Regions from separate parts of the Vibrio penaeicida genome, predicted to be linked through region 1. Evidence: predicted binding sites of a transcription regulator. Region 1 holds the regulator's gene; the other holds the start of a gene.
What was found. The regulator MetJ, encoded in region 1, represses methionine synthesis genes. The targets are predictions, from matches to a motif close to TTAGACNTNTANANGTCTAA.
Positions count from the first base shown of each region.

Region 1 (16,230 bases):
CAAATTTTGCATAAGTAGCGTGACATCAATCACATAGGATCATATTCATTTTCTCAAACTAGCTACAAAATACCGTTGAGTAACAGAACTGACATCACATCAATTTACAGAGATTTTACTTCTAACTAAGATCTTGGGGCTCAATATCGGTTGTCCATCGCACTTTTTTTGCCAATGGCAGTGCGTCTATGACGACCTTTGAACTGTACAACAATTTTTGCATTAAAGATCGTGACGGAGCTTGCAATATTAGTTGCCAACGCGACTTGCCAGCGCGTCTAGCTAATGGTGCGGGCATTGGACCTAATACCATGCATTCTCTGTTGAAAATTGGATTAGATTCAATGGTTTGTCTTACTTGTCTTAGGAATTGCTCACCCGTTTCTTCATGATTTGCTTCAGCGCGAAATAAGGTAAGAAAAGTGTAAGGTGGCAGTAAGGCAAGCTTCCTTTCTTCAAGTGCTGTTTGAGCAAAATGTCCATACCCTTTATGAAGAAGAGCTTGCAGTAACTGATGTTCAGGATGGTGTGTTTGTAAGATGACTTCCCCTGCTTTGCTGGCTCGACCTGCACGCCCTGCCACTTGAATAAAGAGCTGAGCTAGCCTTTCGGAAGCTCTAAAGTCACTGCTGTACAACGAGCTATCAACATCAATCAGCGCAACGAGCGTGACGTCTGGAAAATGGTGACCTTTCGCCAGCATTTGCGTGCCAATCAGGATTTGATATTCGTTATTCCGAATGGATTTCAAGGCACTCTCTAGGCTGCCTTTACGTCGGGTACTGTCCCTGTCTATTCGGATTGCTTTGAATTCGGGAAACAAGCTGGCAAGTTGTTCTTCCAACTGCTCTGTGCCAACACCGACGGATACCAATTGTGTCGAGCCGCAGCCTTGGCACTGATGCAAGACTGGATGTTGAGCACCACAGTGGTGGCATCGCATTTCTCGACTATTTTGATGAAATGTATAGTAGGCATCGCAACGGTGGCATTCGGCAATCCACCCACATTCATGACACATGAGGGCAGGTGAGTAGCCTCGGCGATTGAGGAATAGCATGACTTGGTTGCCAGCCGTTAAGTGCTTGCGCATTTCGGCAATCAATGGGGCGGATAAGCCGCTCTCAAGGTATAGCCCTTTTACGTCCAGCACTTTATTGGTTGTGGGCATGGCGGCACCAGCGCGGTTAGCCAAGGTTAAGTGATGATATTTACCATTCAATGCATTGTGGAGAGTTTCGAGAGCAGGGGTTGCACTGCCTAATATGACAGGAATCTTCTCTTTAGCCGCTCGCATCACCGCAACATCTCTAGCGTGATAACGCAAACTGTCTTGTTGTTTATATGAAGCGTCGTGTTCTTCGTCGACAATGATGATGCCAAGATCGGCAAACGGCGTCAGTAATGCAGAGCGAGTCCCGATGACAATACCGGCGTGTTTATCACGTGCCGCTAACCAAGCATTCAAACGTTCGGTATCGTTTAATCCTGAATGAATAACTTCTACTGGGACATTAAAGCGACGTTTGAATCGATTGATGGTTTGCGGTGTTAATCCAATCTCTGGTACCAAAACCAGTGCCTGCCTTCCTTTATCGAGAACGGGCTTAATCATATTCAAGTAAACTTCGGTTTTACCCGAACCAGTAACCCCTTCCAACAGAAAACAGCCAAAGTCCTTATGGCTATTTACAGCTGCAATCGCAACAGATTGCTCTTCGTTGAGCTTGGGCTTTTCCTCAGTGCTTTCTACTTGCTTTGTCCAATCTAAGGCAACAGGCTTACTTTCTATTTGTTCTACCCAGCCTTTCTCTTGCAAGGTTTTCAATACCTGGCTGGATATTTCGTTGTCGAGCATCACTTGATGGGGAACAGTTCCGTTTGCGAGTAAGTGCATTGCTTTTGCTTGCTGAACGGCTCGACCAAACCCGCTCATGATTTGGTCTTTACCAGAGGAAGTAATAACCCATTCTTTTAAAGTACTGAAGTTGGCAGGCTTTCCCTTCCTTAATAAAGCAGGCATAGCATTCGCTAACGTGTCACCTAGTGGATAGAGATAAAATTGGCTGCACCACTGCAGTAATGCGTACAGAGAACCTTGCCAAACCGGTGACTCATCAAGTACTGCTTTAATTCCCTTTAGCTGATGAACGGGAAACTCAGACTGGCTGACGAGCTCCGTTACAATACCAACCAAAGTTTGCCTGCCAAAAGGTACGCTCACGCGACCGCCAATCACTGGAAATTGATGGGGGGCAATTAGGTAATCAAATTGCTTGTCCAATGGTACGGGCAAAGCGACTCTGGCAATAGAAGGGCGCATAAATCTTTTATAAAGAACCTGATAGGAATAAAGTGAGTATAACTGAGTAAGATTCGCTAAGTAACCTATCCATCAAATCTGGCTAAACTCGAATTTTCTTACCCGTAGGGTAAACGGGTGAAAACTGCCTCTAAATCAAAAATAGTTGGCGAAAAAACTGCCAAATAGGTTGATCCTACCTAAATGTTTCATTACTATACTGCGCCTTGATGATGTGGTCATTCCGCATCGATTTATCTGAAACTACGTGTGGTGTCCGGCATAGAATCGGATGGCGACACGGCCCAATTTGAGGTTATCCCATGAAAGTAGGTATTCACCCAGAATACAAAGCTGTTGCAGCAACATGTTCTTGTGGCAACACTTTTGAGTTCAAAACAACTCTAGACAAAGATTCTATCCACCTAGACGTATGTGACAAATGTCACCCGTTCTACACTGGTAAGCAGCGTATCGTTGATACTGGCGGCCGTGTTGATCGCTTCAACAAGCGTTTTGGTGCTCTTAGCAGCAAGTAATTACGAATTCGTAATACTGACCAAATTTGAAAAGGACGCCTCGGCGTCCTTTTTTCGTTCATGAAATAAATGTTTTTTGATTTAGCTCTCGGTTAAGTGGTCTTAGCTCTTTCAAAATGACCTTTCTTTGACGCTGGCAATCTATGAAGATTGCAAGTCATACTTTAGTATAATAAAGAGTTGAAGTTAAATTTGCGGTCGGCTTCAGCTAACAATGCAAGAAACACCTTTTACCTACTCAAAAAACAATAATTGGAACGTCCCCACATGTCTGAAGACAACAGCCAACAAGATTTTCGCCAACAAGCTCTGGATTATCACGCTCAACCTACTCCCGGTAAAATTTCCGTCGAACTCACCAAGCCAGCCAATACAGTAGAAGACCTCGCGCTGGCTTACAGCCCTGGCGTAGCCGAACCTGTACGTGAGATCGCGCAAAATGCTGACAATGTTTATAAGTACACTGCCAAAGGTAATATGGTGGCTGTCATTTCTAACGGTACAGCCATTCTTGGGTTGGGTAACCTAGGACCACTAGCGTCCAAACCTGTGATGGAAGGTAAATCGCTTCTTTTTAAGCGTTTTGCTGGTCTTGATTCCATCGATATCGAAGTGAAACATCGCACGATTGATGAATTTGTTGATACCGTCGCCAACATTGCCGATACGTTTGGCGGCATTAACTTAGAAGACATTAAAGCGCCAGATTGCTTTGAAATTGAGCAGCGACTTATCGAGCGTTGTGATGTTCCCATCTTTCATGACGACCAACACGGCACGGCTATTGTGACGGCTGCCGGTATGTTGAATGCGATTGAACTTCAAGATAAGAAACTCGAAGATGCGACAATTGTTTGTTTAGGTGCGGGGGCTGCTGCCGTTGCGTGCATGGAACTGCTGATCAAATGTGGCGCACAGCGCGAAAAAATCTACATGCTGGATCGTAAAGGTGTGATTCATACTCGCCGTGATGACCTGAATGAATACAAGCAGCTGTTTGCGAACAATACAGATAAGCGCACGTTGGAAGATGTTATTGAGGGTGCCGACCTTTTCTTAGGTGTGTCTGGCCCTGATTTGTTGCCTGCAGAAGCTCTAAAGTTGATGGCGGATAAACCTGTTGTCTTCGCGTGTTCTAACCCTGATCCAGAAATCAAACCGGAAGTCGCCCATCAAGTTCGTAATGATCTGATCATGGGGACGGGTCGAAGCGATTACCCGAATCAGGTTAACAATGTTATTTGTTTCCCATTTCTTTTCCGTGGTGCGTTGGATGTTCGTGCCAGTGAAATTAATGATGAAATGAAGCTCGCAGCGGTGGATGCTATTCGACAATTAGCAAAAGAGCCTGTACCAGAAGAAGTGAAAAAAGCGGCAGGTGTTACGGCGCTAGAATTTGGTTCCGGTTACATCATCCCGAAACCGATGGACGCTCGTTTACTACCACGTGTAGCAAAAGCTGTTGCGCAAGCTGCCATTGATTCAGGCGTTGCTCGAATTGAAATGCCTGAAAACTATATGCAATCCTGAATATGACAATCTGATTCACTTTTCATGTGTGTCAGATTAAACGTACATTGCTTTTTCAATACACATAAAAAAGAGGGGATAGCCTAGGCTATCCCCTCTTTTTTGCTTATTCTTCGTCGTAGGCTTCGAACTCGATGCCCATTTCCGTCATGATTTTTTTCACTTCACTCGGAATATCGTCTGGGCGATCTTTTCTCAAATCTTCATCTGTCGGTAATGGCTGGCCTGTATAAGCGTGGAGAAAAGCTTCACAAAGCAGTTCGCTATTGGTGGCGTGACGCAGATTGTTAATTTGGCGGCGTGTTCTTTCGTCTGTCAGTACTTTAAGTACTTTTAACGGAATCGATACTGTAATTTTTTTTACTTGTTCGCTTTTTTTACCATGCTCAGCATAGGGGCTTATGTATTCGCCATTCCAATCTGCCATTGCGCACCTTCAATTATTATTTATCTAAGTTATATGGCTACTCCGCACAGAAAGCTCTTTTCATGTGTTTTAGCGACTTAGCCGTTCATAAAAACGATTTTAGCGACTTTTACTGCCACAAGCAAAGACATATGGACGTCTAGAAGTGTTGACGTCCTAAAATGAGAACGCTAAAGTATTGCATATTAATCGTGACTATCTCTGTTAAAACACGTTACACGCATGTTAACTCGCGTTCGTAATTGGTATAACAGAGGCTCGAAAAGTTTGCACCACAGGAAAGGAAGACCCTATTTATGAGCCAACGAAAGCCAGCCACTATTGCCGTACGCACTGGTATTGAAGCGGATACTCAGTATCACGCAGTTGTCCCACCAATTTACTTGTCTACGAACTATGGCTTTCCTGCGTTTGGTGAAGTGCCCAAATATGACTACACGCGTTCAGGTAACCCAAATCGAGGCTTGCTAGAGCAAGCTTTAGCTGAGCTGGAAGAAGGTGCAAACGCCATCATAACCAATACTGGTACAGCAGCCATTAACCTTTGGGTGACGGCATTCTTAGGTCCTGACGATCTTATTGTCGCGCCACACGATTGCTATGGTGGTACTTATCGACTCTTTAACACTCGCTCACTAAAGGGTGACTTCAAAGTTGAATTTGTTGATCAATCCGATGAAGCCGCTCTTGCTGAAGCACTCAGCAAAAAACCTAAACTGGTCTTACTTGAAACACCATCAAACCCTTTGGTACGTGTTGTTGATATTGCGAAAATTTGCGAACAAGCAAAACAAGTCGGTGCGCTTGTCGCAGTCGATAACACGTTTTTAACACCGGTTTACCAAAAACCGCTTACTCTTGGTGCAGATTTCGTTGTGCATTCCACGACTAAATTCATTAATGGTCACTCTGACGTGATTGGTGGTGTCATCATTTGTAAAGATGAAAAACACGCGGAAGATTTAGCGTGGTGGGGTAACTGCATTGGCGCAACTGGCACGCCTTTCGACAGTTATATGACTCTACGAGGCCTACGTACACTTGGTGCACGTATGCGAGCTCATGAAGAGAGCTCGAACACGATATTAGAATTTTTGAAAACACATGAATTGGTTGGCACCATTTACCATCCAAGTTTGCCAGAGCACCCAGGTCATGACATTGCCAAAAAGCAGCAATCGGGCTTTGGTTCTATGCTCAGCTTTGAATTGAATGGAAGCTTTGAGCAAATGAAATGTTTTGCCAGTTCTCTCCAGCTTTTCTCGCTCGCAGAATCATTGGGAGGGGTGGAAAGCCTGATCTGTCACCCTAGTTCAATGACCCATCGTGCCATGAGTGATGAAGCGCAAGAAGAAGCGGGCATTGCCCCAACATTACTACGTTTGTCTGTGGGTCTTGAAGATGCGCAAGATCTGATCGCTGATTTGAAGCAAGCCTTTGCAAAAGCCAAGGAGGTGGCGTAATGACTCTCGAACGTCAATTGCATAAATTTGGTGGCAGTAGCTTGGCGGATGCCGAATGCTATCAACGTGTGGTGAGCATACTCAAAGAATATTCGGATACGAATGACTTGGTTGTTGTGTCGGCAGCGGGTAGCACGACAAACCAACTTATCGCTTGGCTGGCGGCGTTAGAAAAAGACGGGCGTTTAGCGCATGAAGCGTTGCAAGAACTCAGACAATACCAAACACAATTAATTGAAAGCTTGTTGCCAGCAGAACGTGCAGCGCCTTTGCTTGATGTTCTTAACACGGAATTTTCTGGGTTAGGCGAATTGTCTTACCCATTAAGCAGTGCTCAAAAATCATCAGCAATGGGACACGGCGAAATATGGTCGGCGAGGCTATTGGCGGAACTTCTTAATCACAATGGTTTAGAAGCGGTTTCGCAAGATTCACGTGATTTCCTTCGTGCAGAACACGGAGCTCAGCCGGAAGTCGACCGAGCACGTTCTTACCCTTTAATTAAAGAATCGCTAGCACAGCATCGTCAGTGCCGAATTGTCATTACTGGTTTCATGGCAAAAAATGAAGAAAGTGAAACAGTTCTTCTTGGGCGTAATGGTTCAGATTACTCAGCGACCGTCATCGGTGCGCTAGCAGAAGCGTCCAGAGTGACCATATGGAGTGATGTGGCTGGGGTGTATAGCTCTGACCCCCGTAAAGTATCAGACGCCTGCTTACTGCCTCTGCTGCGCTTAGATGAAGCCAGTGAATTGGCTCGCTTGGCGGCACCAGTTCTTCATAGCCGTACGTTACAGCCTGTTGCTCAAAGTTCAATGGAATTGCATTTGCGTTGCAGCTACCAACCTGAATCAGGTTCAACACGTATTGAGCGTGTTCTTGCATCGGGTCGTGGTGCCAAAATTATTACCTCTTTGGATGAAGTGCTACTGGTTAAAGTGGACTTCGGGCACGGGCACGATTTTGAACGTTTAGCTAAAGAAGTACTTACAACGCTTTCACGCGGGCAACTCAGCCCATTGGCATTTGAAGCGCAAAGCGATCAAGGTTGCTTGCTTTTGGCGTATACCTCAGAAGTGGCTGGCGAGGCGCTTTCCCATCTACAAGATGTTTCTATTGGTGCGGAAATTAAATTGAAAGAAGGGTATTCACTGGTTGCTGCAGTAGGCGCTGGCGTAACCAATAACCCGAATCACTGCTACGGTTTTTACCAGCAACTGAAAAACAGCACCGTAGAGTTTATTAGTGAGGCTGAATCTGGTCTTAGCTTAGTCGCGATTCTTCGTAAAACCGATACATCTCGCTTAATCACAGGCATTCACAGCCAGTTGTTCCAAGCTCAAAAGCGTGTTGCTATCGCTTTGTGCGGCAAAGGCAATATCGGTTCCAGCTGGATAGAGCTGTTTGATGAGCAAAAAGACGAGCTTGAAAAGCGTCATGGAAAAACATTTGATTTGGTTGCAGTAGTCGATAGCCAAACGTATTGGTTGGACTTCGAGGGCATTGATGCCAAAGAGGTTTTCAATCGTTTTGATGATGAAGCGATCAGCAATGACGGAACGGAATGGTTGGACAAACTGGCGCATCAGCAGAAATTCGATGAAGTTATCGTATTGGATGTGACAGCCAGTGAAGCGTTATCTAATCAGTATGTCAGCATTGCTGAGCACGGTTTCCATTTGATTTCGGCAAATAAAGTTGCAGGTTCGGCACCGGGCGACGTTTATCATCAGGTACAAGATGCGTTTTCAAAGACTGGTCGCCATTGGTTCTATAACGCAACAGTAGGTGCAGGGCTTCCTGTTAACCACACAGTGCGTGATTTACGTGAAAGTGGGGATGACATTCTAGCGCTTTCTGGAATCTTCTCAGGAACGCTGTCATGGCTCTTCCAACAGTTTGATGGTCAGGTGCCTTTCAGTGACTTAGTAGATCTTGCTTGGCAGCAAGGTTTAACGGAGCCCGATCCTCGTTGTGACTTAGATGGATCTGATGTGATGCGTAAGTTGGTGATTCTCGCTCGTGAATCCGGATTAGAGCTAGAGCCTGAAAACGTGAAAGTTGAATCATTGGTTCCAGAGCAATTGCGCGATTTACCGCTGGATGACTTTTTGGACAATGGACAGATCCTGAGCGAAAACTTAGCCGAGCGCCTTGAAAAAGCCCAACGTGAAGACAAAGTATTGCGTTATGTGGCAAGACTGGAAAAAAGCGGCAGCGCAACAGTAGGTGTGGAGGCGTTACCTCGCGAGCACGCACTAGCCAACTTATTGCCTTGCGACAATATCTTTGCCATCGAGAGTAAATGGTATAAAGACAACCCATTGGTTATTCGAGGCCCTGGAGCGGGTAAGGCCGTAACGGCAGGGGCTATTCAGTCAGATCTGAATCGACTTTCAAGTTTGTTATAAATCTTTGTTTTAGTGATTTGCTATAGCGATTTGTTATATCTAAAGGGCACTCTGTGCCCTTTTTTGTTGCCTCTATCCCTTTAAAATGCTGTGGATTTTTATTAATGAAAAATGCGTAGTTTCATCATGAATAAAATTCATGGTGATCTAGTTGACATTAAATCGGATAAAAGACATTCTTTGGACATATAGACGTCTAAACGTCGCTGAGAATTTTAAAAGAATTTTTTGTGGTGGTGCCACAGGGAGAGAAGCATGAGTTATACCCACGCAAGTCACATAGATGCTTTGAATCAGAATGTTGCTGAGCTTTCTGATGACATCAATGTTTCATTTGAGTTTTTTCCACCAAGCAGTGAAAAAATGGAAGAAACGCTTTGGAATTCCGTGCACCGCCTAAAAACGTTACAGCCAAAGTTTGTTTCAGTTACATACGGAGCAAACTCTGGAGAGCGCGATCGTACGCACTCAATTATCAAAGAAATCAAAGATCAAACAGGTTTGGTTGCAGCACCACACTTAACTTGTATCGATGCATCACGTGATGAATTAGTGAACATTGCTAATGATTACTGGAGCAATGGTATTGAAAGTATCGTAGCGTTGCGCGGCGATATTCCCCCAGGCGGTGGTGTGCCGGATATGTATGCTTCTGATTTAGTTGAATTACTAAAGTCTCAGCACGATTTTGATATTTCTGTTGCGGCATTCCCTGAAGTTCACCCAGAAGCTAAAAGCGCACAAGCCGATCTACTGAACTTGAAGCGTAAAGTTGATGCCGGAGCAAACCGAGCTATCACTCAGTTCTTTTTCGACGTTGAGAGCTACTTGCGTTTCCGTGACCGCTGTGTGGCGGCTGGAATTGATGTTGAGATTGTTCCGGGAATCCTACCAGTATCGAACTTTAAGCAGGCTTCACGCTTTGCGGATATCAATAATGTAAAAGTCCCTGGGTGGATGGCGAAGCAATTTGAAGGGTTGGATGATGACCCAATGACACGTCAGTTAGTGGGTGCAAGTCAAGCAATCGATATGGTGAGAATTCTAAGCCGAGAAGGCGTAAAAGATTTCCACTTCTTCACGCTAAACCGTGCTGAAATGACATACGCGTTATGCCATACGTTGGGTGTTCGCCCGCAAGCGTAATTTAAACGTAAACTGTGAGACATAAAAAAAGGTTGGTGTACGCACCAACCTTTTTTATTAATAGCGAAGATTTACGCCATAGCTTCTAATTCTGCAAGCGCTTCTTCTGCCCAAGCAACCCATGTGTTACGAAGCAACAAGTTGCGACGAAGGGTTAAACGCTCTAAACGAGCTTGCTTGTCTAAAGTGCTTGGTGTCGCGTAGTAAACCGACTCAATTTCTTTGTAGTGGTTCACTAGTTGACGAGACTCTTCGATCAAACCAGTCAGTTGTTCAATATACGAAGTAGAAGGTTGTACGGAACATGCCATTAACTTGGCAGAAAACTCATCGCGAACGGTAGGGTGTGCAGTAGGTTGGTCAAACCACTCCCCAAGTGCTCGGCGTCCTTCTTCTGTAATTGAATAAACTTTCCTGTCTGGTTTGCCCTCTTGCGGCTCAAGCACGCAAGTCACAAGTTGGTTTTGAGCCATTTTATTTAGCTCGCGGTATACTTGTTGGTGACTTGCTTTCCAAAAATAGCCAATACTGTATGAGAACTCTTTTGTGATGTCGTATCCAGTTGCATCACGAGTACTTAAAACAGTAAGGATTACGTGCGGTAATGACATGTCTTCAATCCAATGGTCAATCAAACTGTAAAACTTGAACGCGTAAACACCGAGTGTGCTTCTGTGGCACGTTTGTATAGTGTGTTAATGCGCTCATACCAATCTAAAGACAAATTTAGACGGCTCTGTCACCTTCTTAGCCTTACATCACCTAGAAAATGGCAGCTATTGAATTTGCTACCTTAGAAACAAATGCCAATGCCATAGAATTGCTGCGGATAGTTATTAGTAAATTTACAGCGGTTAGTAAGCATATCAATAATAATAAGCATTAAGTAGAATAAAAAATATGAATGGTTTGAAAAACTGACAAAATTCTCAATAGCGAATGCCAGCCATACAAAAAGCCGCATTTAGCGGCTTTTTGTCTCACTTAAAGAATAAATGACTGGTTAACCGGTGTTGCGCATTCCTGCTGCAATACCTGCAATTGTGACCATTAATGCTTCTTTAAGCTCTGTCGATGGCGTTTCTGTCTGTCTTGTACGGTAAAGCAGTTCTGCTTGCAGCATATTCAACGGCTCTACATAGATGTTACGAAGGCGGATAGATTCTAATCCCCACGGATCACTCTGCATTAAATTTTCATTATTCTCAACATTGAGTACAGCTTTAATGTCTTTTTGTAATTGAGCTCTCAGTTTGTCGCCCAGAGCCCACAAAGATTTGTCTGTTAGCTTCTGATCGTACAGGCTTGCGATCTCGATGTTACATTTCGAGTACACCATTTCTAGCATGCCCAATCGTGTTGAGAAGAAAGGCCATTCGCGACACATTGACTCCAGTAATGATTGGTGTCCTTGGTCGACCGAATACTGAATCGCCTCTCCGGCACCTAACCATGCTGGTAATACCAAGCGGTTTTGGCTCCATGAGAAAATCCATGGAATGGCACGTAAGCTTTCGACACCACCGTTAGGATTACGCTTCGATGGGCGTGAACCTAATGGCAGCATGCCTAGCTCAAGCTCTGGTGTTGCCGCGCGGAAATACGGTACGAAGTCAGGCTCACCACGAACAACCCCACGATAGGCTTCACAAGACACTTCAGACAGGGTGTCCATCAAGTCACGCCATTCTTGCTTCGGCTCCGGTGGTGGCAGCAGGTTGGCTTCTAATATTGCACTGGCGTACATGTTGAAGCTGTTGACCGCCACTTCAGGTAAGCCCAGCTTAAAGCGGATCATTTCACCTTGTTCAGTTACGCGCAGACCACCTTTGAGGCTTTTCGGCGGTTGAGAAAGCAACGCAGCGTGTGCAGGTGCACCACCACGACCAACCGTACCACCACGACCGTGGAATAAGGTCAGCTCGATGCCCGCTTCTTCAGATACCTTCACTAAGGCTTCCATGGCACGGTATTGCGCCCAACCCGCCGCCATAACACCAGCATCTTTGGCGGAATCTGAGTAACCGATCATGACCATTTGGTGGTTCTGAATGAAACCGCGGTATAGGTCGATACCCATTAACTGGGTGATAACGGCTTCAGCGTTATTCAAATCTTCCAGTGTTTCGAACAGTGGACAAACGTCCATGCGATATGGACAACCTGACTCTTGAAGTAACAAGTGCACTGCAAGTACGTCTGAAGCGGTTCTTGCCATAGAAATTACGTAGGCACCAAACGCTTCACGAGGTTGACTTGCCACGATACGGCAGGTATCCAACACCTCTTTTACAGGCTCTGATGGTTCCCAACCTCGCGGCAGAAGTGGGCGCTTAGAGCTAAGTTCCGCTGTAAGGAAAGCAACTTTATCTTGTTCGCTCCATTGGTCGTAATCGCCAATACCAAGGTAACGCGTTAGTTCTGACAATACATCTGAGTGGCGTGTGCTTTCTTGGCGAATGTCGAGGCGCACTAAGTGAATGCCAAATGATTTGATTCGACGGAGAGTATCTAGCAGAGAACCGTCGGCAATGACGCCCATGCCGCATTCATGCAAAGATTGGTAACACGCATAAAGTGGTTCCCAAAGCTGCTCATTGGATTTCAACGGCGCTTTTACTGCCAGTTGCTCACCATTGATTTTGGCTTCGAGAATGTCTCGGGTTTCGGTGAGCGTTGTACGGATTCGTTTTAAGATCGCACGATAAGGTTCATGCTCCCCTTCACCCGCCAACTCACGCAGTGCGTCACTGCATTTGGTCATCGACAGTTCGCTAACCAGCTCATTAATGTCATTTAGGTATAGGTCGGCTGCTTTCCAGCGAGACAACAACATGACTTCGCGAGTAATGGTGTGGGTAACAAATGGGTTACCGTCGCGGTCACCTCCCATCCAAGAAGAGAAATGAACCGGTCTTGCATCAATAGGTAAACCTTCGCCAAGATATCCTTCCAAACGTTCATCTAATTCACGTAGGAAATCAGGCACACCCTGCCATAAGGAATTTTCAACAACAGCAAAACCCCATTTTGCTTCATCGATTGGCGTTGGGCGTTGCTGACGGATAACGTCAGAGTGCCATGCCTGTGCGATAAGCTGCTCTAGGCGACGCTCTGTTTTTACGCGTTCTTTGTACGAGAGATCGCTAAGCTCTAGCTTTGAAAGACACTCGTTGATTTTGACCAGTTTGTTGATCATGGTACGACGCGTAATTTCTGTCGGGTGCGCCGTTAGCACTAGCTCAATGTTCAAATCACGAACAGCCTGAGCAGTGTCGAGTTTACTGATGTCGCTTTGGCTTAGCTTTGAAAATAGACTGTTAATGGCGTCTGGTTCGCAGACGTGTTCCTCACAATGACGAGAAATGGTGTGGTATTGCTCTGCCATGTTGGTGAGGTTTAGAAATTGGTTGAATGCACGAGCAACGGGTGTGAGCTGCTCGTCTGGTAGGCTTTCAATTTCTTTTATGAGATTCTCGCGGTCTTCCTGACTGCCCCCTCGTGCTGATTTTGAGAGTTTACGAATGGTTTCGACTTTCTCTAGGATCGCCTCACCATGTGCATCTTGAATGGTATTGCCAAGTAATCGACCTAGCATGCTCACATTGCTTTTTAGCGCGGCATATTTTTCATTCATTGTTTCCCGCCTCGTAAATTTATTACATCCGATGTTTTGTTTAAGCCCACAATCTAGCGAAATTGTTTGGCTTGAGTCAAATAATCCGACACTAAAACAACGGAATTCGGGCAACTATTGATATTGCTCATTTTTGATACGCGCTTTGTAGCGCTATTGTGAAATTTTCTTTCAATAATTGCTGAAGCTTGATGTGCTCTGGTTTAAGAAGCGTTAAAAAAGCGCAGCTACCTACGCTTTTAGAGATCATTTTCTTGAAATGTTTAGAAACAGTATTGGTGAATGGCTTTCTTTAAAACATCGATGGTTGGGTCGATAAACTCAAAAGCAAGGTATTCATCGGGCTGGTGGGCCTGATCAATTGAACCTGGTCCAAGGACGAGAGTGGGGCAAAGTTGCTGCAAGAAAGGGGCTTCAGTACAGTAGTTTACGGTTTCACTTGGCTTTTCACAGATAGTTTCCATTCCACCAATAAACGGGTGGTCGTGGTTACACTCATATCCTGGGATAGGATCATGCAATGGTTGAATCTCGATTCTTCCTGGCCACTTGGCTTCGACTTCTTTAAGTGCATCGCGCAGAAGGTTGTCCAATCCATCAAGGCTGATGCCAGGTAGAGGTCTTACATCGTAGTGAAGCTCGCAACACCCACATATTCGATTGGCACTGTCGCCACCATGAATATGCCCTAAATTCAGGGTCGGGGAAGGGATCTCAAAGCCTGGGTGATGATAAGTTTTAATTAATTGATCTCTGAGCTGCATGAGCGCAAAAAGCACTTCATGCATAATTTCTATGGCATTGACACCCAAAGCAGGGTTTGACGAGTGCCCTGAATGACCGGTAACGCGCACGGCATTTGCTACATGGCCTTTGTGCCCTCGAATAGGAACCAAACTAGTGGGTTCGCCTATAATGCAGTAATCCGGTTTGAACGGAGCATCTTGAGTGAAGTGGCGCGCCCCGAGCATGGTCGTTTCTTCGTCACATGTCGCCAGTACATAAAGTGGTTTTGTTTGCGTACTCCAGTCGACGCTTTTAACGGCTTCTAATATAAAAGCGAAAAAGCCTTTCATGTCGGCCGTACCCAAACCATAAAAACGATTGTTTGCTTCTGTTAATGCATGTGGGTTGAAATTCCAGCGCCCTTCGTCGAAAGGAACAGTATCGGAGTGACCCGCTAATAATAAGCCGCCTTCTCCCTGTCCCATCTTGGCAATCAGGTTGTGCTTGCCTTTTTCGACTTCAACAACGTCCGTTTCAAACCCCAAGTCATTAAACCATGTGGCAAGTTTCGCAATGACTTCACTGTTTCCTTCATCCCAACTCGCATCACTTGAGCTAATAGAGGAGGTGGAAATTAAGCCACCGTAGATATCGATAAAACCGGGTATTTGCATATTAACTTCACTTCCACTGTTGACAGACTAAGCTTAAAACGATAAAACACATATTAAATCACAATAAGTGAATAAAAACTCAAATAGAGTTAATAATCAAGTATGGATAGTCACTTTTATAGAAATTAAGTGACAAGCGAAATTGGATGTGTTGCAGATGTTAAAAACCACAATCATTGGTGCCAGCGGATACACAGGTGCAGAACTTGCTCTGATGGTCGCCAAACACCCAAATCTCAAGCTATCAGGTTTGTATGTGTCCGCCAATAGCGTCGACGCAAATAAGCCGGTATCAGAGTTACATAAGAAGTTATCGGGTGTCGTGGACATGCCTGTCACTCCATTAACCGATCTTAAAGCCGTTGCTAAAGAGTCCGACGTGGTATTTTTGGCAACCGCGCATGAAGTCAGCCACGACTTAGCGCCTACCTTATTAGAGCACGGCTGTACAGTGTTTGACTTATCTGGCGCTTATCGGGTGCAGAAAGAAAACTTTTATCCAGATTACTACGGGTTTGAACACAGCAACCCAGAATGGCTAGATAAAGCGGTATACGGTTTAGCGGAGTGGAATGAAGCTGCTATTTCAGAAGCTCAGCTTGTAGCTGTACCAGGATGTTACCCAACGGCATCACAATTGGCGATTAAGCCTCTTTTAGCTGCAGGTCTAGTTGAAACGTCACAATGGCCAGTAATTAACGCGACTTCCGGAGTTTCAGGTGCAGGCAGAAAAGCCACAATGACCAACAGCTTCTGCGAAGTATCGATGCAAGCTTACGGTGTGTTTACTCACCGTCATCAACCAGAAATTGCTTCACATCTTGGGTGTGATGTTATTTTCACTCCTCATCTTGGTAACTTCAAACGTGGCATTTTAGCGACCATAACCATGAAGCTAAAAGCTGACGTGACGCTTCAACAAGTAACAGACGCTTTTCACAATGCCTATGGCGACAAGCCAGCTGTACGTTTGTTTGATGATCAACTGCCGACCATCCTACAAGTAGAAAATACGCCTTTTAATGATTTGGGTTGGAAAGTTCAGGGTGAACACGTGATCGTTGTATCGGCAATCGACAATCTGCTGAAAGGCGCTTCAAGCCAAGCAATGCAGTGTTTGAACCTTCGTTATGGCTACGAGCCACTGACGGCACTGATTTAAGGAAGTGATGATGACTACACAAAACCCACTTGTCGTAAAACTGGGCGGTGCCGCATTAGAATGCAGTGAAACGCTTGGAAAGCTTTTCGGTGCAATCAAAGATTACCAACAGTCAGAACAGCGCTCTATTGTGATTGTTCATGGTGGTGGCTACCTTGTTGATGACTTAATGAGCAAGCTTCAATTAGCCACTTTTAAAAAGGATGGTTTGCG
Region 1 covers NZ_AP025144.1:3,796,878-3,813,107, reverse strand. The annotation lists gene priA (primosomal protein N') at 122-2,323, opposite strand; gene rpmE (50S ribosomal protein L31) at 2,626-2,841, shown strand; gene LDO37_RS17045 (malic enzyme-like NAD(P)-binding protein) at 3,109-4,371, shown strand; gene metJ (met regulon transcriptional regulator MetJ) at 4,478-4,798, opposite strand; gene LDO37_RS17035 (O-succinylhomoserine (thiol)-lyase) at 5,095-6,261, shown strand; gene LDO37_RS17030 (bifunctional aspartate kinase/homoserine dehydrogenase II) at 6,261-8,672, shown strand; gene metF (methylenetetrahydrofolate reductase) at 8,928-9,818, shown strand; gene LDO37_RS17020 (PadR family transcriptional regulator) at 9,890-10,429, opposite strand; gene ppc (phosphoenolpyruvate carboxylase) at 10,822-13,455, opposite strand; gene argE (acetylornithine deacetylase) at 13,719-14,855, opposite strand; gene argC (N-acetyl-gamma-glutamyl-phosphate reductase) at 15,013-16,017, shown strand; gene argB (acetylglutamate kinase) at 16,028-16,230, shown strand, end outside.

Region 2 (16,230 bases), 870 kb from region 1:
CTAAAGCACCGAGCCCAGCGCCTATCTCTAGGTTGTACTTTTCTAGTAAAGTGGTACGTACGCTAGCCTCATCAATACCTTCAGGTATGTATACTGCATTCAGCTGTGGCAGACGTGAACCTTCTTCGACGACAAATTCAAACCCTAAACTTTCTAACCCATTTTTGAGCTTATTGTGCATCGATTTGTGCCTTGCCCATGCGCCTTCAAGTCCTTCTGTTTTTAGCTTCAATAGAGCTTCATGAAGTGCGTATAAGCTATTAACTGGGGCGGTATGATGATAACTTCTCTTGCCCTCCCCACTCCAATACCCCAAAACCAAACTCTGATCTAAAAACCAACTCTGTACGGGTGTACTGCGCTGCGTAATCTTCTGAACGGCGGCTTGAGAAAAAGTTAATGGTGACAATCCAGGAACACACGACAAACACTTCTGACTACCTGAATACACTGCGTCGAGTCCCCACTCATCAACATACAGTGGGACACCACCTAAAGACGTAACCGCATCGACTATCGTCAACGCACCATGCTGTTTGGCGATACTTGCGAGCGCTTGGGCATCAGAGCAAGCACCTGTAGATGTTTCAGCATGAACAAATGCGAGCACCTTAGCATCGGGATGCTGGTCGAATGCGGCCTGCACTTTTTGTACGCTTACAGGCTCCCCCCACTCATCATCGACAATAACTGCATCTCCACCACATCGAAGAACATTTTCTCTCATTCGTTCTCCAAAAACGCCATTTCGACACACAATGACTTTGTCACCGGGTTCAACCAAATTGACAAAACAGGCTTCCATCCCCGCACTACCCGGTGCTGATATCGCGATGGTGAATTCATTCTTTGTTTGAAAAGCGTATTTCAAAAGCTGCTTTAGCTCATCCATCATATTGATAAACAGCGGGTCGAGATGACCAACCGTTGGGCGACTGATCGCTTGAAGAACTTCGGGATACACATCTGATGGACCTGGCCCCATTAAAATGCGTCTTGGTGGGTTAAAGCTGGTTATTGTCATAGGTGTTCTCATTTTATTGTAATTGTAGGTTTAAAAAATTGTATACAAGTCTTACTGTACAAATTTTACTCTAATGCATCAATTGGGCTTAGGTCGAGCGTCTAGAACTCAATTTTTACATAGCCAATATCACAAAATAACAAATTCACGCTTTGTGATTGACATTTTGGTCATAAAACCGTTCAATAAACGGGCTTTCTAGCAGAAGAGGAGCATTGCCCAGGCAGGTGTGGTGTGGAACCCCAATTCCAATACACTTCACTCAGGGGGAGCAGTGCCGAGATGATGATTCATTGCGGGTGAATTACACATCGGGCGAGTAGGTTGAATCCTACCGACTGTCACCAAAAAGGTGAAGAGCTTCTGAGGTGCGCATTCCTTTCTTATGCTTTCCCTCTGCTCTACGTAATCTCTCTTCAACATCGGATGTTAAGTAGTCCTTTTGACTACTGTGTCGTTATTCTTGGACGTATTTTGGGAGACAGTGCTTTGAATGAGAACAAAGCCACTAGCGCATTTAATGTAGCGAAATTTGGCGGAACCAGTGTTGCAAACTTTGAGGCAATGAGCCGCTGCAGCACGATTATAGAAAACAACCCAAATACGCGGTTGATTGTAAGCAGCGCCTGCTCAGGCGTGACAAACCTACTTGTTGAACTTGCTAATGGCGTTCAAGAAGCAAGTAAGCGTCAAGAATTGATAAAGCAGATCACAGATATACATCATCAAATTTTAGATCAGCTTGCGGATCCTGCTCATGCAGAAAAACAAGTCCACACTATTTTAGATTCTGTTGCTAGCGCAGCTGAAGCGGCATCATTCCAATCAAGTGAGAAGTTGACCGATCATTTAGTGTCATGCGGCGAGCTAATGTCTACGCACCTTCTGACTCAATTAATGAAAGAGCGCGGTATCGATGCCGTCCGATTTGATATTCGTGATGTCATGCGTACAGATTCAGTTCATGGAAAAGCGCAACCAGAATTAGAAGAAATCTCTCGTCTAGCACATGAAAAATTGGTTCCTCTTTGTCGTCAGCATGTGGTGGTCACACAAGGTTTTATCGGCTCAGACGCAGATGGAAATACCACGACTTTAGGACGAGGTGGAAGTGATTACAGTGCCGCATTAATTGCAGAAGCAGTTGAAGCAGCGGGGCTTGAGATTTGGACAGACGTTCCAGGTATCTACACTACTGATCCACGAATAGCACCTAAAGCGAGCCCAATTCCTGAAATCAGCTTCAGTGAAGCGTCAGAAATGGCGAATTTTGGTGCCAAAATTTTACACCCATCAACTTTGCTGCCAGCACTTCGCCATCAAATACCTGTTTTTGTTGGCTCATCAAAAGCACCAGAGAAAGGTGGAACTTGGATTCGTCAGCAAGTAGAGAGCGCGCCCCTATTTCGTGCACTAGCATTGCGCTGTAATCAAACCATGGTGACGCTACGTAGTCCAAATATGTTCCAAGCATACGGCTTTCTTGCTGATGTGTTCCAAATTCTCGCTAAATATAAAATCTCGGTTGATTTAATAACCACATCCGAGGTCAGCGTTTCGCTCACACTTGATCAAACCAATACGAGTGGTGGAGCACCAGAATTGCCTGCTGAAGCTAAACGTGAGCTGGAAGAATTGTGTACAGTCGATATAGAACATAATTTATGTTTGGTGGCTCTTATTGGAAACAATATGAAAGAGAGTAAAGGCTACGCGAAACAAGTATTCAGTACGCTGGAAGACTTCAATTTACGTATGATCTGCTACGGAGCAAGTGCTCATAACCTCTGCTTCTTATTACACGAATCTGTGTCTAAGAAAGCCGTACAAGCACTCCATCAAGAGCTTTTTGAAAAGTAACCTTCAAACGAAAAAAGGGTTAGCAAATGCCAACCCTTTCTCAACTTGTTGCGTGTCTATCAGTTAAGATTAGGCCCAAGCCATTTTTCAGCCTCTTCCCACTCCCATCCTTTTCTTTCTGCGTAGTCTTTTGCTTGATCTTCTTGGATCTGTGCAATGGCAAAATAGCGTGAATCTGGATGCGAGAAGTACCAACCCGATACTGACGCTCCAGGCCACATTGCGTAACTCGTGGTTAGCGACATGTCGATCGCCTCTTCAACTTTAAGCATTTCCCACAACGTGCCTTTCTCAGTGTGCTCGGGACACGCAGGATAGCCTGGTGCAGGTCGAATACCTTGATACTTTTCACGAATCAAATCTTCACTACCCAAATTTTCATCCTTTGCGTAACCCCAGATTTCTTTCCGTACCTGTTCATGAAGATATTCAGCAAATGCTTCTGCTAATCGATCTGCCACCGCTTGAATCATAATGGCGTTGTAATCGTCACCTTGCGCTTTATACGCGTCAGCAAGCTCTCGCTCCCCAATGCCACCTGTGACAGCAAATGCACCAATCCAGTCTTTCTTACCGCTGGATTTTGGTGCGATATAGTCAGACAAACAGTAATTAAACCCTTTGGGTTTTTCGGTTTGTTGGCGAAGGTTGTGAAGCATATGTGCAATTTCCGTTCGGCTTTCATCTGTGTACACTTCAATATCGTCCCCAACGCTTGCAGCAGGGAACAGAGCACACATACCTCGAGCTTTCAGTAAGCCTTCACTTTCCACACGATCCAACAGATCATTAGCATCTTTAAATAATCGCTGTGCTTCTTCACCCACTTCTTCATGTTCAAATATTGCAGGGTATTTACCTACCAACGACCACGTCATAAAGAAAGGGGTCCAGTCTATGTATTTACGTAGAGTGGCTACTTCAAAATCATCAAACACATGAACACCAGGCTTTGCTGGAGCTGGTGGCGTGTAATTTCCCCAATCAATCGCTACTCGATTATCTCGTGCTCTCTCGACAGTCACAGGTTTAGTTCTGGGCTTCTTACGGTTGTGCTGGTCACGAACTCGAACGTAATCTGCATCCAACTTTTCAACAAAACCTGGATATAACTCATTAGATAACAAAGAAGTACACACACCAACCGCACGTGAGGCATTATTCACGTACACCACGGGCTTGTGATAATTCTGTTCAATTTTTACTGCAGTATGCGCTTTGGAAGTCGTTGCACCACCAATAAGAAGTGGCAATTCAAAACCCTGTCGCTCCATTTCTTTGGCAACATGAACCATTTCATCCAAAGAGGGGGTAATAAGACCAGACAGCCCAATAATATCAACGTTTTCTTCTTTGGCGACTTTAAGGATCTTCTCGCAAGAAACCATGACACCGAGATCTATGATTTCATAGTTATTACATTGCAGTACAACACCTACAATATTCTTACCAATGTCGTGAACGTCCCCTTTTACCGTCGCTAACAGTATTTTTCCGTTTGCCGAGCCGGCTTGTTTGGAGGCGTTAATGTAAGGCTCTAAATGTGCAACCGCCTGCTTCATAACACGGGCCGATTTCACCACCTGAGGAAGGAACATTTTACCTTCGCCAAACAGATCACCCACCACGTTCATACCATCCATTAAAGGACCTTCGATCACTTCAAGAGGTTTGGTCGCATTTTGACGGGCTTCTTCCGTGTCATCAACGATGAACTCTGTAATCCCTTTAACTAAGGCGTGTTCTAATCGCTTCTCAACAGGGTAGCTTCGCCACTCAAGCGCTGAAGCATCTTCTTCTTTACCTACGCCCTTTCCGGCAAACTCAGCAGCGATATCGAGTAAACGTTCTGTACCATCATCACGACGGTTTAGAACCACATCTTCAACAGCTTCTCGAAGTTTTTCTGGAACGTTATCATAAACCTCAAGTTGACCTGCGTTAACGATACCCATGTCCATACCGTTTTTGAAACAGTGATATAGGAACACAGCGTGGATAGCTTCACGAACGTAGTTGTTACCTCTAAAGGAGAAGGAAACGTTAGACACACCACCTGAAATCATAGCGTGTGGCAATTTTTGTTTAATATCACCAACGGCTTCGATGAAATCAACCGCGTAGTTGTTGTGCTCTTCTATACCCGTTGCAACCGCGAAAATGTTGGGGTCAAAGATAATATCTTCTGGCGGAAAACCAATTTCGCCAACCAGAATGTTGTAGGCATTGGTACAGATTTCGAGCTTGCGTTCGCGTGTTTCAGCCTGACCCACTTCGTCAAACGCCATTACGACCACTGCGGCACCGTATCGACGAATCAGTTTTGCTTGTTCAACGAACTTCTCTTTACCTTCTTTCAAAGAGATCGAGTTAACAATACCTTTACCTTGAATGCATTTTAGACCCGCTTCGATCACTTCCCATTTAGAGGAATCAACCATAATCGGAACTTTGGATATTTCTGGTTCAGAAGCACAAAGGTTCAAGAAACGGACCATACAGGCTTCCGCATCGAGCATCCCTTCATCCATGTTGATATCGATGATTTGCGCACCGTTTTCAACTTGCTGACGAGCCACATCTAACGCTTCATCATAGAGTTCTTCTTTGATGAGGCGCTTGAAACGAGCGGAACCCGTTACGTTAGTTCGTTCACCAACGTTAACGAATAAGGTATCTTTCGCTATCGTTAGAGGCTCAAGACCAGATAAACGACATGCCACAGGTATAGTTGGCAACTTACGGGGAGGTACACCTTCGCAGGCTAGTGCCATTTGGCGAATGTGTTCTGGCGTGGTACCACAGCACCCCCCAACTAGGTTAAGGAACCCTGCTCTAGCCCATTCACCAATATGTTCAGCCATATCTTCAGGTGATAGATCGTACTCACCAAAAGCATTAGGTAATCCCGCATTAGGGTGAGCAGACACACTGCACTCTGAAATACGTGAAAGCTCTTCAACGTATTGACGCAGTTCATCTGGGCCCAACGCACAGTTCAGACCAAATGAAATGGGGTTAACATGCCTTAGCGCATTGTAAAAACCTTCCGTAGTTTGACCAGAAAGTGTACGTCCAGACGCATCGGTGATCGTACCTGAAATCATAACAGGCAATTCAATGCCCATTTCTTCAAATACAGATTCAACAGCAAATGCACATGCTTTAGCGTTCAACGTATCAAAAATAGTTTCAAGAAGAATGAGGTGTGAACCACCTTTGATGAGTGCGCGCGTCGATTCAGAATACGCTTCGACTAACTCGTCGAAACTCACGTTACGATATCCAGGATCATTTACATCAGGGGAGATCGAACACGTTCGGTTAGTTGGACCAAGAACGCCAGCAACATAGCGTGGTCTGTCTGGGGTTTTTGCCGTCCATTCATCAGCAGCTTCTCTTGCCAACTTCGCAGCTTCGAAGTTTATCTCTTCGCTCAGGCTTTCCATATCATAGTCAGCCATTGCAATGGTAGTCGCATTGAATGTGTTGGTTTCTAATATGTCGGCACCTGCTTCAAGATACTGACTATGTATGTCTTTAATAAGCTGAGGCTGAGACAAAACTAAAAGGTCATTGTTCCCTTTTAAATCACAGTGCCAATCGGAAAAACGCTCACCACGATAATCCTCTTCTTCCAACTTTAAATCCTGAATCATGGTACCCATACCACCATCGATGAGCATAATTCTTCGGGAAAGTTGTTGTTCGATTTGTTGTCTTAAATTGCTTCCAGCCACACTACAGCCTCATTCCTTATCTTTGCTCTCATCCTACCACACATCCAATAGAAATCTAGACGTCCAAATCAGTAAATTACCTATCTATCACTGCTGCTTTTTTGCTAAGTAGATGAGCAAAAAAAGTATTTGATATTGCGTCAAAGTAGGAGGAAAATCCGCCAATTACACATTTTGTTACACTTGGAAATAACCTAGCTCATGTCTGTCTATTACACCCTGTGCTTTCTTTCTGCAGCGGCAATGCTGATCGCCTTTATAAACAGTAAGATAGGAAAGATGCAGAGCACAATTGCCATCACAGCAGGTGCGCTGATCTTATCACTGTTCATTATTATTGCAGGTCAAAACGATTGGTTTCACTTAACCAAAGTCGCTACTGAAACAATGAGTACAATTAATTTTGAAGCGTTTTTGCTCAAAGGCGTATTAGGCTTTCTTTTGTTTGCCGGTGGATTGGGAATAAAGCTTCCTAATATGGAAGATCAAAAATGGGAAATTACCATTTTGGCGCTTGGTGCGACATTATTTTCGACGGTGTTTATCGGCGGTGCGCTCTACCTATTCTGTCAAGTAATTGGTATTCAGTTCGATCTTGTGTACTGTTTGCTTTTTGGAGCACTTATCTCACCAACCGATCCCATTGCGGTGCTGGCTATCGTGAAAAAGCTTGATGCACCCAAACGAATCTCAACTCAAATTGAAGGTGAATCCCTTTTTAATGATGGATTTGGTCTCATCATTTTTGTCACACTTTATACCATGGCATTTGGTACAGAATCCCCTACCATCACAAGTGTTACCTTACTGTTTGCTCAAGAAGCTATTGGCGGCATCGTATACGGGTTTGCCCTTGGGTTACTCTTCCACTATTTAATCAGTGCTACTAACGATCATTCTATGGAGCTCTTATTGACTATAGGAATTCCTACAGCAGGATATGCCTTTGCAGATGTTATTCATGTGTCAGGTCCCTTAGCCATGGTGGTCTCGGGAATTATGATCGGTAACTGGACTCGATTTATTGGTTTTTCAAAAGAAAGTGAAGAGCACCTAGATCATTTCTGGGAGTTGGTCGATGAGTTTTTAAATGGCGTTTTATTCTTACTTATCGGCATGTCTATGCTTCTATTTGAATTCCACCACGAAGATTGGATCCTAATGGCATTTTCCATCCCCCTTGTTCTGACTAGTCGGTATTTAAGTGTTTGGCTCTCTTATTTAGGCTTCACTCGATACCGTAGCTATAATTCTTGGTCAGTAAAAATTCTCACATGGGGAGGACTTAGAGGAGGGTTAGCCCTTGCAATGGCTCTATCCATTCCACCCGGTATTTTGGTGATTCCTGATAAGCTGATAGACGTAAAAGAGATCATTCTCGTGATGACTTATTCTGTTGTTGTATTTTCCATTCTTATACAGGGATCCACTATTACGCCAATGATAGAAAAAGCTAAAAAAGAAGAATGAAAACAAAGGGCAACGATTACGCTGCCCTAATTTTAAAGTCGTTTACTCTTCGTCCTTAGTAAAATTTGCTTCCGAGAAAAGAGACAAGTCATACGGTGTTTGTTGGTAAACACAGTAGTTTAACCAATTTAGAAATAGCAAATGCCCATGACTACGCCAACTGGCATTAGGCTTATTATCGGGGTTGTTGTTTGGGTAGTAATTGACAGGAATCGGCGGCTCCATCCCCTCCCCTAGATCTCTAACATATTCGTTATGCAATGTGTGAGAGTCATATTCAGGGTGACCAGTGACAAATACATTTCGTTTGTCTTTCGTTGTAGCTAGGTATACACCAGCAACATCCGATGTAGCCAAAATATCTAGATCAGTATGTTCCGATAAATATTCTGGCGAGAAGTCGGCATATCGAGAGTGTGGCGCTAAGAAAGTATCATCAAAACCTCTCAGAACAGGATGATAAGGCTGCAAAACTTGATGTTGATACACCCCAGAAAGTTTTTCTTTGCGAGTGCGTTTAGGCAAATTGTACAGTAGCTTTAAGCCAGCTTGCGCAGCCCAACATACGTATAACGTTGAGGTTACATGCTCTTTTGCCCAGTTCATGATTGTTTGAAGATGCTCCCAATAGATTACATCTTCAAATTGAACGAGCCCCAAGGGCGCACCTGTAATAATTAACCCATCAAAGTTTTTGTTTTTCACCATTTCAAACTGGCGATAAAACGTATCTAAGTGCTCTGTTGGCGTGTTTTTACTTGGACGGTTATCAATTCTTAGTAGCTCTACATCTATCTGTAGCGGGCTATTTGATAAGAGGCGAAGAAACTGCGTTTCCGTTTCAATTTTCTTCGGCATTAAATTAAGAATGAGCACTTTAAGTGGGCGTATTTCCTGCGTCGTTGCGCGAGACTCTGGCATTACGAATATATTTTCGTGCCTAAGTGTATCCAAAGCAGGCAATTGATCAGGAATCTTAATGGGCATCTTACTTTCTCCCTAAAGCGTTTAGACGTCTATATGTCCAGACTATAACAGCCAATACCGTATGTCGAGCAGAAACTCCGTCAGGAGAGCGATTAACTGACAGTGATGTTCATGCTCATATCAGCAAAGGACTCGCAAATTTTACTATCTAGATTTCATCTAATTCTTACTCAATGACTTAGGTCTTTCGTAGAATAACTTCACGTTCTCAACACCCGAGTAAATACCAATTATCCCAGCGTGATTTAAAAATTTTAAAAACTGAAATGATCCGTAAGATCCCTGAATATATTGAGCTTGATAGGGAGCAGTGTTTGACCTAGATACGAGGTAAGCTTTGAAGACTCACCTATAAGCTAAGGGGGGATTTCTTAATTATACCAATCTAAGTAAAAATATGATCTGATTGATGCTATTACTTTCTCGTGAAAAAAGATGCCATGGACAGCCTCAATAACATTGACTTTAAAAGCTTGCTAGCCAACAAAAATCTATCCAGATGAAGATGCGATTACTCGCATTGGCCCATTTTAAAGATGGTCACTCTCGCACCCAAATCGCCAAGTTCCTTAAAGTCAGTAGAACCAGTGTAAACAAATGGGTACAAACGTTCCTTGAGGAAGGACTTGAAGGGTTGCAAGAAAAACCAAGAACAGGTCGACCTGCCTTCCTGAATCCTCAACAACGTGAGCAATTAAGCCTGTACATAAAAAATCGAGCAAAGGATTCATCTGGGGGCAGGTTAACTGGCGCTGACATTCATACCTATATCGTCAAAGAGTTTGGTAAGTACTACCATCCAGATTCCATTTACTATTTGCTCAATCATATGGGCTTCTCTTGGATAACTTCTCGCTCCAAGCACCCTCGACAATCCCAACAAATCCAAGACGATTTTAAAAAAATTCAAAATTGAAACGATCCTTAAGATCCCTGGTCATATGGGACTAGAGAGCGTTGATGTCTGGTTTCAAGATGAAGCGAGATTTGGCCAGCAAAATACGACAACTCGACTTTGGGCTGAACGGGGTTCAAGGCCGAGAGCGGTAAAACAACAGCAATTTGAGTATGCTTATTTGTTTGGCTCAGTATGCCCGACTAGAGAGATCGGAGAAGCAATGGTTGTTCCTTGGGTTAACAAGGAGATTATGGTTGAGCACCTTAAGCAGATCTCCGCAGTCACCGAAAGAGGTCGTCACGCAGTGGTCATTATGGATGGTGCAGGCTGGCACACCAATGATATTGCACAAGAGTTCCATAATCTCAGTATCATCAAACTCCCCCCCTACTCACCAGAGCTAAACCCAATTGAGCAAGTTTGGAGTTGGCTCAGGCAGCACTATCTTGCCAACCAAAATTTTGACGATCATCGCAATATTGTGTCGAAGGTATGCACTGCGTGGAATCGATTCTTGGAAAACGCTGATAGGGTTACCAAAATGTGCACAAGAGACTGGATTGACCTGATCAGTTAATTTTCCAGATTGGTATGACTGGGGTTGCACACGACCGGGACTCGTTCGACTGCAGGTCGAATATGTCTTCCCTAAACGCAAAAAACCTCAACATTTCTGTTGAGGTTTCTTAAATAAATGGCGGAGTGGACGGGACTCGAACCCGCGACCCCCGGCGTGACAGGCCGGTATTCTAACCAACTGAACTACCACTCCGCAGTGGAATACCCGCTTATCATAAGCGGATGTTCAAATTCAAAGCCTGGCGATGTCCTACTCTCACATGGGGAAACCCCACACTACCATCGGCGCTATTGCGTTTCACTTCTGAGTTCGGCATGGAATCAGGTGGGTCCACAACGCTATGGTCGCCAAGCAAATTCTGTTTTGCCTTCAGACTTTCTTAAAATCTGAAAACAATAAATTCGGAAAGCTGTTTTTTAGTTCTGGTTCTTACACATTCAATCTGTTCTTATCTGAGTCCACGACCTACATGGATGTAGGAAGTGCAGGAAATTGTCTGGAACAATTTCTGCGCAAAACCCCTTGGGTGTTGTATGGTTAAGCCTCACGGGCAATTAGTACAGGTTAGCTCAACGCCTCACAACGCTTACACACCCTGCCTATCAACGTTCTGGTCTCGAACAACCCTTTAGGATACTTAAAGTATCAGGGAAGACTCATCTCAGGGCTCGCTTCCCGCTTAGATGCTTTCAGCGGTTATCGATTCCGAACTTAGCTACCGGGCAATGCCATTGGCATGACAACCCGAACACCAGAGGTTCGTCCACTCCGGTCCTCTCGTACTAGGAGCAGCCCCTTCAATCTTCCAACGCCCACGGCAGATAGGGACCGAACTGTCTCACGACGTTCTAAACCCAGCTCGCGTACCACTTTAAATGGCGAACAGCCATACCCTTGGGACCGACTTCAGCCCCAGGATGTGATGAGCCGACATCGAGGTGCCAAACACCGCCGTCGATATGAACTCTTGGGCGGTATCAGCCTGTTATCCCGGAGTACCTTTTATCCGTTGAGCGATGTACCTTCCATTCAGAACCACCGGATCACTATGACCTGCTTTCGCACCTGCTCGAATTGTCATTCTCGCAGTCAAGCGGGCTTATGCCATTGCACTAACCACACGATGTCCAACCGTGTTTAGCCCACCTTCGTGCTCCTCCGTTACTCTTTGGGAGGAGACCGCCCCAGTCAAACTACCCACCAGGCACTGTCCTCACCCCAGATAATGGGTAAGTTAGAACATCAAAGCTACAAGGGTGGTATTTCAAGGACGGCTCCACCATATCTAGCGACATGGTTTCAAAGCCTCCCACCTATCCTACACATGTAGGTTCAATGTTCAGTGCCAAGCTGTAGTAAAGGTTCACGGGGTCTTTCCGTCTAGCCGCGGGTACACTGCATCTTCACAGCGATTTCAATTTCACTGAGTCTCGGGTGGAGACAGCGTGTAATCATTACGCCATTCGTGCAGGTCGGAACTTACCCGACAAGGAATTTCGCTACCTTAGGACCGTTATAGTTACGTACCGCCGTTTACCGGGCTTCGATCAAGAGCTTCGTCCGAAGACTAACCCCATCAATTAACCTTCCGGCACCGGGCAGGCGTCACACCGTATACGTCATCTTACGATTTTGCACAGTGCTGTGTTTTTAATAAACAGTTGCAGCCACCTGGTATCTGCGACTCCTAATAGCTCCATCCGCGAGGGACTTCACCGTCAAGAGCGTACCTTCTCCCGAAGTTACGGTACCATTTTGCCTAGTTCCTTCACCCGAGTTCTCTCAAGCGCCTTGGTATTCTCTACCCGACCACCTGTGTCGGTTTGGGGTACGATTCCTTACAATCTGAAGCTTAGAGGCTTTTCCTGGAAGCATGGCATCAATGACTTCACTGCCGTAGCAGCTCGACGTCGTGTCTCAGCCTTAATGACGGTCCGGATTTACCTAAACCATCAGCCTACGCACTTGAACCTGGACAACCATCGCCGCCCACTTAGCCTTCTCCGTCCCCCCATCGCAATTGTAAGAAGTACGGGAATATTAACCCGTTTCCCATCGACTACGCTTTTCAGCCTCGCCTTAGGGGTCGACTTACCCTGCCCCGATTAACGTTGGACAGGAACCCTTGGTCTTCCGGCGAGGGAGTTTTTCACTCCCTTTATCGTTACTCATGTCAGCATTCGCACTTCTGATACCTCCAGCAGCCCTTACAGACCACCTTCAACGGCTTACAGAACGCTCCCCTACCCCGCAATCAAAAGATTGCAGCCGCAGCTTCGGTTTACTACTTAGCCCCGTTACATCTTCCGCGCAGCGACTCGACCAGTGAGCTATTACGCTTTCTTTAAATGATGGCTGCTTCTAAGCCAACATCCTGGCTGTCTGAGCCTTCCCACATCGTTTCCCACTTAGTAGTAATTTGGGACCTTAGCTGGCGGTCTGGGTTGTTTCCCTCTCCACGACGGACGTTAGCACCCGCCGTGTGTCTCCGGATAGTACTTACTGGTATTCGGAGTTTGCAAAGGGTTGGTAAGTCGGGATGACCCCCTAGCCTTAACAGTGCTCTACCCCCAGTAGTATTCGTCCGAGGCGCTACCTAAATAGCTTTCGGGGAGAACCAGCTATCTCCAGGTTTGATTGGTACTTTTCACCCCTAGCCACAAGTCATCCGCTAATTTTTCAACATTAGTCGGTTCGGTCCTCCAGTTGATGTTACTCAACCTTCAACCTGCCCATGGCTAGATCACCTGGTTTCGGGTCTATATCCAGAGACTGAACGCCCAGTTAAGACTCGGTTTCCCTACGGCTCCCCTAAACGGTTAACCTTGCCACTGAATATAAGTCGCTGACCCATTATACAAAAGGTACGCAGTCACACCACAAAGGTGCTCCTACTGCTTGTACGTACACGGTTTCAGGTTCTATTTCACTCCCCTCACAGGGGTTCTTTTCGCCTTTCCCTCACGGTACTGGTTCACTATCGGTCAGTCAGTAGTATTTAGCCTTGGAGGATGGTCCCCCCATATTCAGACAGGATATCACGTGTCCCGCCTTACTCGATTTCACTCAATGTGCGTTGTCGGTTACGGGGCTATCACCCTGTATCGCGTCCCTTTCCAGAGACTTCACCTGACGCACAAAAAGCTTAAGGGCTAACCCAATTTCGCTCGCCGCTACTTTCGGGATCTCGGTTGATTTCTCTTCCTCGGGGTACTTAGATGTTTCAGTTCCCCTGGTTTGCCTCCTGCTGCTATGTATTCACAACAGGATACTTACTTATGTAAGTGGGTTTCCCCATTCGGAAATCGTAGACTCAAGTGGCTTTTACTGCCTAATCTACGCTTATCGCAAGTTAATACGTCCTTCGTCGCCTCTGACTGCCAAGGCATCCACCGTGTACGCTTAGTCACTTAACCATACAACCCCAAAAGGTTTCTGTATGGCAAACAACCAAGGTTTATCGTTGTCTCTTTATTATGAGCGAGACAACACTTCGATTTTGCCGGACTCAAATATGTTTTCACTTTCGTGAAAACCCAAGAACACTTGAATGTGTGTTGGTACCTAAATGAACAAGTCATCTAGGATTTGAGAACTTTTAATTTGAATAACAACGCTTATCCGTAGATAAGGGGATTGTTGTTATTCGTCAGCTTTCCAAATTGTTAAAGAGCGTGATTCGTTAAGAACCATTTCTAAATATTCTGTATTAAGAAAATACTTAAAGATGGTGGGCGATACCGGGCTCGAACCAGTGACCCCCTGCTTGTAAGGCAGGTGCTCTCCCAACTGAGCTAATCGCCCATATTAGTTTTACTTCTTATAGGAAGAAGGTATCAAGAATGGTGGAGCTAAGCAGGATCGAACTGCTGACCTCCTGCGTGCAAGGCAGGCGCTCTCCCAGCTGAGCTATAGCCCCATCTTGAAATGGTGGGTCGTGCAGGATTCGAACCTGCGACCAATTGATTAAAAGTCAACTGCTCTACCAACTGAGCTAACGACCCAATGGTATCCCGTAGGGGAGTCGAACCCCTGTTACCGCCGTGAAAGGGCGGTGTCCTAGGCCTCTAGACGAACGGGACACTAGTATGAACGTATGGGAACGTTCATTTCTCTTTTCTACATAAACCGTATCAATCTGTGTGGGTACTCATCGCGATAATCATCGTATAAGGAGGTGATCCAGCCCCAGGTTCCCCTAGGGCTACCTTGTTACGACTTCACCCCAGTCATGAACCACAAAGTGGTAAGCGTCCCCCCGAAGGTTAAACTACCTACTTCTTTTGCAGCCCACTCCCATGGTGTGACGGGCGGTGTGTACAACGGAACGTATTCACCGTGGCATTCTGATCCACGATTACTAGCGATTCCGACTTCATGGAGTCGAGTTGCAGACTCCAATCCGGACTACGACGCACTTTTTGGGATTCGCTCACCATCGCTGGTTGGCCGCCCTCTGTATGCGCCATTGTAGCACGTGTGTAGCCCTACTCGTAAGGGCCATGATGACTTGACGTCGTCCCCACCTTCCTCCGGTTTATCACCGGCAGTCTCCCTGGAGTTCCCGACATTACTCGCTGGCAAACAAGGATAAGGGTTGCGCTCGTTGCGGGACTTAACCCAACATTTCACAACACGAGCTGACGACAGCCATGCAGCACCTGTCTCTCAGTTCCCGAAGGCACAAGACTGTCTCCAGTCTCTTCTGAGGATGTCAAGAGTAGGTAAGGTTCTTCGCGTTGCATCGAATTAAACCACATGCTCCACCGCTTGTGCGGGCCCCCGTCAATTCATTTGAGTTTTAATCTTGCGACCGTACTCCCCAGGCGGTCTACTTAACGCGTTAGCTCCGAAAGCCACGGCTCAAGGCCACAACCTCCAAGTAGACATCGTTTACGGCGTGGACTACCAGGGTATCTAATCCTGTTTGCTCCCCACGCTTTCGCATCTGAGTGTCAGTATCTGTCCAGGTGTACCGCCTTCGCCACTGGTATTCCTTCAGATCTCTACGCATTTCACCGCTACACCTGAAATTCTACCCCCTCTACAGTACTCTAGCCTGCCAGTTTCAAATGCGGTTCCGAGGTTGAGCCCGGCTTTCACATCTGACTTAACAAACCACCTGCATGCGCTTTACGCCCAGTAATTCCGATTAACGCTCGCACCCTCCGTATTACCGCGGCTGCTGGCACGGAGTTAGCCGGTGCTTCTTCTGCAGCTAACGTCAAGGTATGAAGCTATTAACTTCACACCCTTCCTCACTGCTGAAAGTACTTTACAACCCGAAGGCTCTTCTTCATACACGCGGCATGGCTGCATCAGGCTTGCGCCCATTGTGCAATATTCCCCACTGCTGCCTCCCGTAGGAGTCTGGACCGTGTCTCAGTTCCAGTGTGGCTGATCATCCTCTCAGACCAGCTAGGGATCGTCGCCTTGGTGAGCCTTTACCTCACCAACTAGCTAATCCCACCTGGGCATATCCTGACGCGAGAGGCCCGAAGGTCCCCCTCTTTGGCCCGAAGGCATTATGCGGTATTAGCCATCGTTTCCAATGGTTATCCCCCACATCAGGGCAATTTCCCAGGCATTACTCACCCGTCCGCCGCTCGACGCCGAATAGCAAGCTATTCTCGTTTCCGCTCGACTTGCATGTGTTAGGCCTGCCGCCAGC
Region 2 covers NZ_AP025144.1:529,256-545,485, reverse strand. The annotation lists gene LDO37_RS02765 (pyridoxal-phosphate-dependent aminotransferase family protein) at 1-1,024, opposite strand, end outside; lysine riboswitch at 1,222-1,395, shown strand; gene lysC (lysine-sensitive aspartokinase 3) at 1,514-2,884, shown strand; gene metH (methionine synthase) at 2,944-6,570, opposite strand; gene LDO37_RS02750 (cation:proton antiporter) at 6,826-8,094, shown strand; gene metA (homoserine O-acetyltransferase MetA) at 8,137-9,081, opposite strand; one part of gene LDO37_RS02740 (IS630 family transposase) at 9,581-9,979, shown strand; one part of gene LDO37_RS02740 (IS630 family transposase) at 9,981-10,556, shown strand; tRNA gene LDO37_RS02735 (tRNA-Asp) at 10,675-10,751, opposite strand; rRNA gene rrf (5S ribosomal RNA) at 10,796-10,911, opposite strand; rRNA gene LDO37_RS02725 (23S ribosomal RNA) at 11,093-13,975, opposite strand; tRNA gene LDO37_RS02720 (tRNA-Val) at 14,288-14,363, opposite strand; tRNA gene LDO37_RS02715 (tRNA-Ala) at 14,403-14,478, opposite strand; tRNA gene LDO37_RS02710 (tRNA-Lys) at 14,488-14,563, opposite strand; tRNA gene LDO37_RS02705 (tRNA-Glu) at 14,566-14,641, opposite strand; rRNA gene LDO37_RS02700 (16S ribosomal RNA) at 14,730-16,230, opposite strand, start outside.
Region 2: a site for MetJ is predicted at 9,103-9,122, ahead of metA (homoserine O-acetyltransferase MetA). Genes of this name have one in related genera too.